3 regions of the Mesorhizobium sp. M1169 genome follow, and region 3 is predicted to be linked to each of the others. Evidence: riboswitches for the same ligand, from Rfam matches in the RefSeq annotation. Region 3 holds a riboswitch; each other region holds the start of a gene.
What was found. A riboswitch is a leader RNA that binds a small molecule or an ion and turns the genes downstream of it on or off. The one in region 3 is predicted to bind cobalamin.

Region 1 (2,260 bases), on a different contig from region 3:
CTGCCGCCAACAATACTGAGTCTGCCAACGCCCTCCCCCGAAGACGCTCACCGCGAATTGCTGCGCATCTCGGCCCGTGCCCACGGCATCGCCACGGCAGGCGACCTGCGCGACTATTTCCGCCTCTCGCCCGCCGACATCAAGGGCCGCATCGAGGAGCTGGTCGAGGCCGGCGAGCTGTTGCCGGTGAGCGTCGACGGCTGGAACAAAACAGCCTATCTCCACAAGGACGCCCGTTTGCCGCGCAGGATCGAGGCGCGCGCCTTGCTCGCGCCGTTCGATCCTGTCGTCTTCGAACGATCGCGCACCGAGCGGTTGTTCGACTTCCACTACCGCATCGAGATCTACACGCCGGCCGAAAAGCGGCGGTATGGCTATTATGTGCTGCCATTCCTGCTCGGCGACAGCATCGTCGGGCGCGTTGACCTCAGGGCCGACCGTCCGGCCGGCGTATTGCGCGTCCATGCCGCCTATGCGGAGCCCGGCGCCCCGCCACAAACCGCTGCCGAACTCTTCAAGGAATTGAAGCAGATGCAGGGCTGGCTCGGCCTGGAACGCATCGAGGTGACCGCTGCCGGCGATTTGGGCCGGCCGCTCGCGGATATCGCCGCGCCATAGACGTGCGTTGACACAACTGCCTCCACAAGCCTAAATCCGTTCCAGACGGTCCCCTGCCCGCAACGGCAGGGGCCAAGAGGGAATGCGGTGCGAAATCTCGATTTCAAATCCGCGGCTGTCCCCGCAACTGTAAGCGACGAGCCAAGGCCGAAAACCACTGGGATATTCCCGGGAAGGCGGCACCCAGGCGATGACCCGCGAGCCAGGAGACCTGCCGTCTAGGACCTAAGAATCCGATCGCCTGGCGGGTTTTCCGGGCAAGGAGCCTGATTTGGAACGCGACAGCAGTTTTCCGGCTGAGACAGCGGATTTATTGTCCGGCCATGGTGATTCCCCGGCCGGCGTTACCGTCATCGTCTGCTCGTCCTGCCGTGACGAGACCGGTTCGGACGCTCATCCGCGCGCTGGCGAACTGCTCGCAGAGGACACGCGCCGCGCAGCTTCCAGCGAAAACATCAAAATCCGCACCGTCGAATGCCTCGGCAATTGCAAGCGCCGGCTCAGCGCGGCCATGCTGCGCGACGGCTGCTGGAGTTACGTCTTCGGTGATCTGACCACGACCAGCGGCGCCGATCTCGTCACCGGGGCAAAGCTGTTCGCCACCTCGACGGATGGGCTCATTCCATGGCGCGGCCGTCCCGATTGCCTGAAGCGCGGCCTGGTTGCCCGCATCCCTCCCCTTGACCTTTTGAAGGACCCGACATGACCGCTGCCTCCCTTTCGCGCGTTCCCTGCACCGTGGTCACCGGCTTTCTCGGCGCCGGCAAGACGACGTTGATCCGCCATTTGCTCGAAAACGCCAAAGGCAAGCGCCTGGCCATCATCGTCAACGAGTTCGGCGACATCGGCATCGACGGCGAGATCCTGAAGGGCTGCGCCATCGACACCTGCCCCGAGGAAAACATCGTCGAGCTGGCCAATGGTTGCATCTGCTGCACCGTCGCCGATGATTTCGTCCCGGCGCTGGACCAGATCCTGTCGCTGACGCCGAGGGTCGACCACATCCTGATCGAGACATCCGGCCTCGCTTTGCCCAAGCCGCTGGTCCAGGCCTTCCAGTGGCCGTCGGTGAAAAGCCGCGTGACGGTGGACGGCGTCATTGCCGTGGTCGACGGACCGGCGCTGGCTGATGGCCGCGTAGCCAACGACATGGACGCCCTGCAGGCCCAGCGCGCGCAGGACGAGACGCTCGACCATGACGATCCGGTCGAGGAAGTGTTCGAGGACCAGCTCGCCTGCGCCGACCTGATCATCCTGTCGAAGAGCGACCTGATGGACGCAGCCGGCTCGGCCCGTGCCAATGCCGTCATCGGCAAGCACGTTGCGCGGGCGGTGAAGATCGTACCGACTTCGCAAGGCAAGGTCGACCCGTCGGTGCTGCTCGGCCTCGGCCTCGCCGTCGAGGACGACATCGAGAACCGCAAGACCCACCACGACGACGAGCTCGACCACGAACATGACGATTTTGACTCGTTCGTCATCGACATCGCGTCCGTGTCCAACCCGGACGAGCTCGCACAACGGGTCGCCACGGCGGCGGAGGAAGAAAACGTGTTGCGCGTCAAGGGTTTCGTCGAAGTCGGCGGCAAGCCGATGCGGCTCCTGCTGCAGGCCGTCGGTCCGCGCGTCAACCACTATTACG
Region 2 (2,260 bases), on a different contig from region 3:
CGCATAATCACTCTTGGTCTTCTCCTTGAGGCCCTGTGTCGCGAACTTGTGGTCCAGCAGGGCAAACAGGTCCAAGTCCCCTTCCGCCTGTGGCGCTGGCTTGTCCTCACCGCCCTCGGCTTCCCAATTGGGGACCGCTTCTGCGCGCTCCACCGTGGCGATTGTCCGCCCAAGACGCATCACAAGATCGAACGCCAAACCGTGCGCGTGCACGACGATTTGCCGCCCAGGCCTCATTTGGACAGGACTTGAGCTGGCCCGGTGGTTTGAGCCGGGTTACCTTGAGCCGGTGGGCTGCGAACAAGCAGTTCGAGACATTGGCCTCGATCACTTCGCAACACGCCGCTGCGCCTGGCCTCGGTGTGCTCCCCCCGAAATCGTTGTGTCATATCACCGAGGGCATCACGGCCAACAGCTTCCACATGGGCAACAGCCTCGCCATTGGGCCGAATATGGTCGCGAGCAGATCACCAACGAAGCGGTCGGAACCTCGGAGCCGAAGTTCGACGCCGAGGTGGTTCGCATGATGCGCTAAGCAGCACCACGGCGCTTGCCGGTATGTTTGCTGCCAGCAGCCGACGAACTCCTATCCTCCTGGACCGCTGTGCGTTATTGCTTTGATTTACCGGCCGCTCAAGGCTTCCATAGTTTCGCTTTCAAGGCGACCTTTGGCAACATGCCAACGGAAATTTAACATAACGGCATAAACATTTCTTTATGCGGCGTTGACAAAGAAGCGAACTGCTGTAATTGTCTCCCGCGTCGTGGTTCTCCGTACGGCGCTGCCGCAGCGGAGCTAAGAGGGAAGCCGGTGCGATGCCGGCGCTGCCCCCGCAACTGTTAGCGGCGAGCCAACCCCACTCATGTCACTGAGGCGAATAGCCTTGGGAAGACCGGTAGAGGCTATGACCCCGCGAGCCAGGAGACCTGCCACGGCGAATTACGTCCACGGGCGGGGTGTCTCGGTGGCCGCTGCAGCCTGGCGTTCGTGCCGGCCTGCTAGCGCCTTCCTTGTCACCGACGCCCCAACCATCGGGGTCTGGCATGACTGTCTCTCAGCAAATTCCTGTAGCAACGCTCGGCGTGCCCCGCTTCGGTCGTCGGCGAGAACTGAAATTCGCGCTTGAAAGCTACTGGTCCGGAAAATCGTCCGCTGCCGACCTTCTCACGACCGCGAAGGCGCTCCGTGCCGCTAGCTGGGAGGAGCAGCACGATCGCGGCGTGTCGAAAATCCCGTCGAACGACTTCTCGCTCTACGACCATGTGCTCGACACCGCAGCCATGGTCGGCGCCGTTCCATCCCGTTACGGCTGGAATAGCGGCGAGGTCCCACTTGACATCTACTTCGCAATGGCGCGCGGCAACCAGGGTCAGACGGAGGATTGTGGACACGCTGGTCACCAGCAGGCGGCTCATCGGCCTGATGTAACCGCGATGGAAATGACCAAGTGGTTTGACACCAACTATCACTACATTGTGCCGGAACTCGACGATGATCAGACGTTCGCCCTCTCGTCGACGAAACCGGTCGACTACTTCCTCGAGGCTAAAGCTCTCGGCATTCACACACGCCCAGTCATCCTTGGACCGGTCACCTTCCTCAAGCTGGCTAAATCGCCTGCCGAAGGCTTCGATCCCATCGCGCTCCTGCCGCGGCTGCTGCCCGTCTACGAGCAACTCCTGCAGAGGCTGAAGCTGTCGGGAGCCGACTGGGTGCAGATCGATGAGCCAGCGCTTGTCCTCGATCTGAACCCGAACGAACGAGCTGCGTTCGAATTCGCCTATGGCCAGCTGTCGAAAGCCGCGCCCGAGCTGAAGATCATGCTGGCTACCTATTTCGGGCCGCTGGGAGACAATCTCGAAACCGCGGTTTCTCTGCCCCTGGCCGGGCTGCATATTGATCTCGTGCGCGCTCCCGAGCAGCTGGAAACCGTGGGTCGGCTCGCACCGAAGGATCTGGTGCTCTCGCTTGGCTTGATCGATGGCCGCAACGTCTGGCGTGCGAACCTGCCCGCCATTCTCGACCGCATCAAACCGATCGTCGCCGGCTGGCCCTTGGACCGCGTCGAGATCGCGCCTTCCTGCTCGATGCTGCACGTGCCGATCGACCTGCGCATGGAGACGGAACTCGACGCGGACATCAGGTCGTGGCTCGCCTTCGCGGCCCAGAAGACCGACGAGTTGGTGTTGCTGGCCCAGGCCCTGTCCCAAGGCACGGATGCGGTGGCAGGCGCGTTGAAAGCGTCTGCCGAGGCTGCCG
Region 3 (2,260 bases):
GCCCCGGCAAGACGACTATCACGGTTGCCACCGTCAAAAGAAGCAGGGCCTTGCGTCGCGTTCGTACCGGTCGGCATCGGCCTGCTTTAGGCCAAAGCCGGAAAGCCTTTGGCCGGCGTGCTGGCGTTTTTCGGCCTGGGCGCGGTTTTCGCGACACTCGGCCTGCTAGCGGCGGCCTGCGGCTTCGTCACCTGGCGCTATCTGCCCAAATCGCTTTGATGTGCGAGCGCCGCATGGCGCTCGCGCACCCAGTTGTGGAAGCGGTGCAGGTCGTATTCCTCGGGCATCAGTACGCCGGCCTTGTGGCGCATCGAGCGCAGGCCCATCTGGTTGACCTCGCAGATATCAGCATCCTCCTCCAGCACCTGGGTACCGAAGGCGACGATGTTGTCGATATCGGCGGCCGGATCGGCGAGCGCTTCGCCTCGCGGCAGACGAGCAGCCAGTTGCGATACCAGATGGCCTCGAGATCGCGCTGATAGGCCGCGATGTCCCAATAGGCTGATGACGGCAGCGTCGGCTCGGCCCGCGCCAGGCCGTTGTAGGGACCGCGCTCATTCGGGCTGGGTTGCATGCCGGCTTCCTCCCCATCCGCCAGCCGACACCCGGCTGCGAAAATTGTCAATCGCGGCGCCGGTCTGCGAACTTGGCGAGGCGGCGCATTCGCCACACGATCCGGCGGAATTTGGTTTGCCGGGCGCGGCGATTCTGCCTATAGTCGCTGATGTCGTCGGTTCCGTTTGGAACCAAGAGGGAATGCGGTTAGGGCAAGTTGTTTGCCTAATGCCGCGGCTGCCCCCGCAACTGTGTGCGGTAGTCCTCTCCATATGCCACTGAAGGTTCGCCTTCGGGAAGGTGGGGAAGGGCGCTGATCCGCGAGCCAGGAGACCTGCCGGCGACAGGAAACTGACTTCTATGCCCTCGGGTGGAGGGCGAAAGGACAAGACATGAATACCGCTTCCGTTTCGCTCGGCGCTTCCGCCTCCTCGCAGTCGCGTCTCATGCAGCTGGCGCTTGCTGCATTCCTCGGCATTTTCGTCATGGGCTTTGTCGGCTTCTCGCATATCGATGCGGTCCACAATGCCGCGCACGACTATCGCCATTCGATGGGCTTTCCCTGCCACTAACAAGGGGCTGACATCATGACACTGTTTCGCAACGTCGTGTTCATCGCGGCGATCGCAGGGCTTGTGGCCGGCGTGGCTCTCGCCTGCATGCAAGCCTATGCCACGGTGCCGCTCATCCTGAAGGCGGAAGTCTACGAACAGGCCGGCGGCGGCCATGACCATGCCGCGGCACCTGCGACACCGGCTGAAAACGCTGCGGGCACGACGGTTATGAGCAGCGCTGCGCCGGCACCGGCTGAAGCAATGGCTCCGGCGGAAGACGAAGGCTGGGCGCCGGCGGACGGTTTCGAACGCTTCGGCTTCAGCGTCGTTGCCAATATCGTCACCGGTATCGGCTTTGCGCTGGTCCTGGTTGCGGTTTCGGAATTTGCCGGCGGCATCGGCAATTGGCGCCAGGGCCTGTTCTGGGGGCTGGCCGGCTTTGCCGTGTTCACGCTGGCGCCGGGCCTCGGCCTGCCGCCGGAACTGCCTGCGATGCCGGCGGCCGACCTTGTCCAACGCCAGATCTGGTGGTGGGCAACAGTGGTGGCGACCGCCGCCGGGCTCGGCCTTATCGCCTTCCGCAGATCGTTGCCGCTGGCGATCCTTGCCGTAGCGTTGATCATGGCGCCGCATATTGTCGGCGCGCCGCAGCCCGATAGCGTCGAGACCGCGATCCCGGAAGGCCTGCACCACCAGTTCGTGGTGGCGGTGACGCTGACCAATCTGGTGTTCTGGCTGGTGCTCGGCGCGGTCGTCGGCGTGGTGCGCGGACGCTTCACGGGCACGGCGACCAGCCTGCGCTACAGCTTTGCCTGACCGCGCTGCGGGGGCACTGACCGTGGTATTCGGGGGTGCGGGCGCCGGAAATCGGGCGCATGCCGAGAGCCTGGTGACGGTCGGCCCGCCGCCTTGGAGCTATATCGCCACGGCGCAAGCCTATGACGAGGAGATGCGCCAGCGCATCGCGCTGCACCGCTCGCGCCGCGGCGCCGGCTGGACGACCATCGATGCGCCGCTCGACCTTGCCGGCGCGATCGAGGCGCTGCCTGACGGCCAGCCGGTGCTGATCGATTGCCTGACGCTGTGGCTGACCAACCACATGCTGGCCGACCATGATGTCGAGGCCGAATGCCAAAAACTGGCGGACGTGC

Region 1: it holds a riboswitch for cobalamin, as region 3 does, so the genes downstream of both, NKH41_RS09505 (DUF1636 family protein) here and NKH41_RS16630 (CbtB domain-containing protein) in region 3, are expected to answer to the same signal.
Region 2: it holds a riboswitch for cobalamin, as region 3 does, so the genes downstream of both, metE (5-methyltetrahydropteroyltriglutamate--homocysteine S-methyltransferase) here and NKH41_RS16630 (CbtB domain-containing protein) in region 3, are expected to answer to the same signal.

What each region holds. Positions count from the first base shown of each region.
Region 1 covers NZ_JAMYME010000007.1:20,312-22,571, forward strand. Annotated here, with positions in the region: gene NKH41_RS09500 (winged helix-turn-helix domain-containing protein) at 1-618, shown strand, start outside; cobalamin riboswitch at 648-851, shown strand; gene NKH41_RS09505 (DUF1636 family protein) at 890-1,324, shown strand; gene cobW (cobalamin biosynthesis protein CobW) at 1,321-2,260, shown strand, end outside.
Region 2 covers NZ_JAMYME010000041.1:5,077-7,336, forward strand. Annotated here, with positions in the region: gene NKH41_RS27760 (hypothetical protein) at 1-198, opposite strand, end outside; cobalamin riboswitch at 749-949, shown strand; gene metE (5-methyltetrahydropteroyltriglutamate--homocysteine S-methyltransferase) at 1,045-2,260, shown strand, end outside.
Region 3 covers NZ_JAMYME010000014.1:128,303-130,562, reverse strand. Annotated here, with positions in the region: gene NKH41_RS16635 (SRPBCC family protein) at 198-365, opposite strand; cobalamin riboswitch at 715-911, shown strand; gene NKH41_RS16630 (CbtB domain-containing protein) at 948-1,127, shown strand; gene NKH41_RS16625 (CbtA family protein) at 1,143-1,925, shown strand; gene cobU (bifunctional adenosylcobinamide kinase/adenosylcobinamide-phosphate guanylyltransferase) at 1,918-2,260, shown strand, end outside.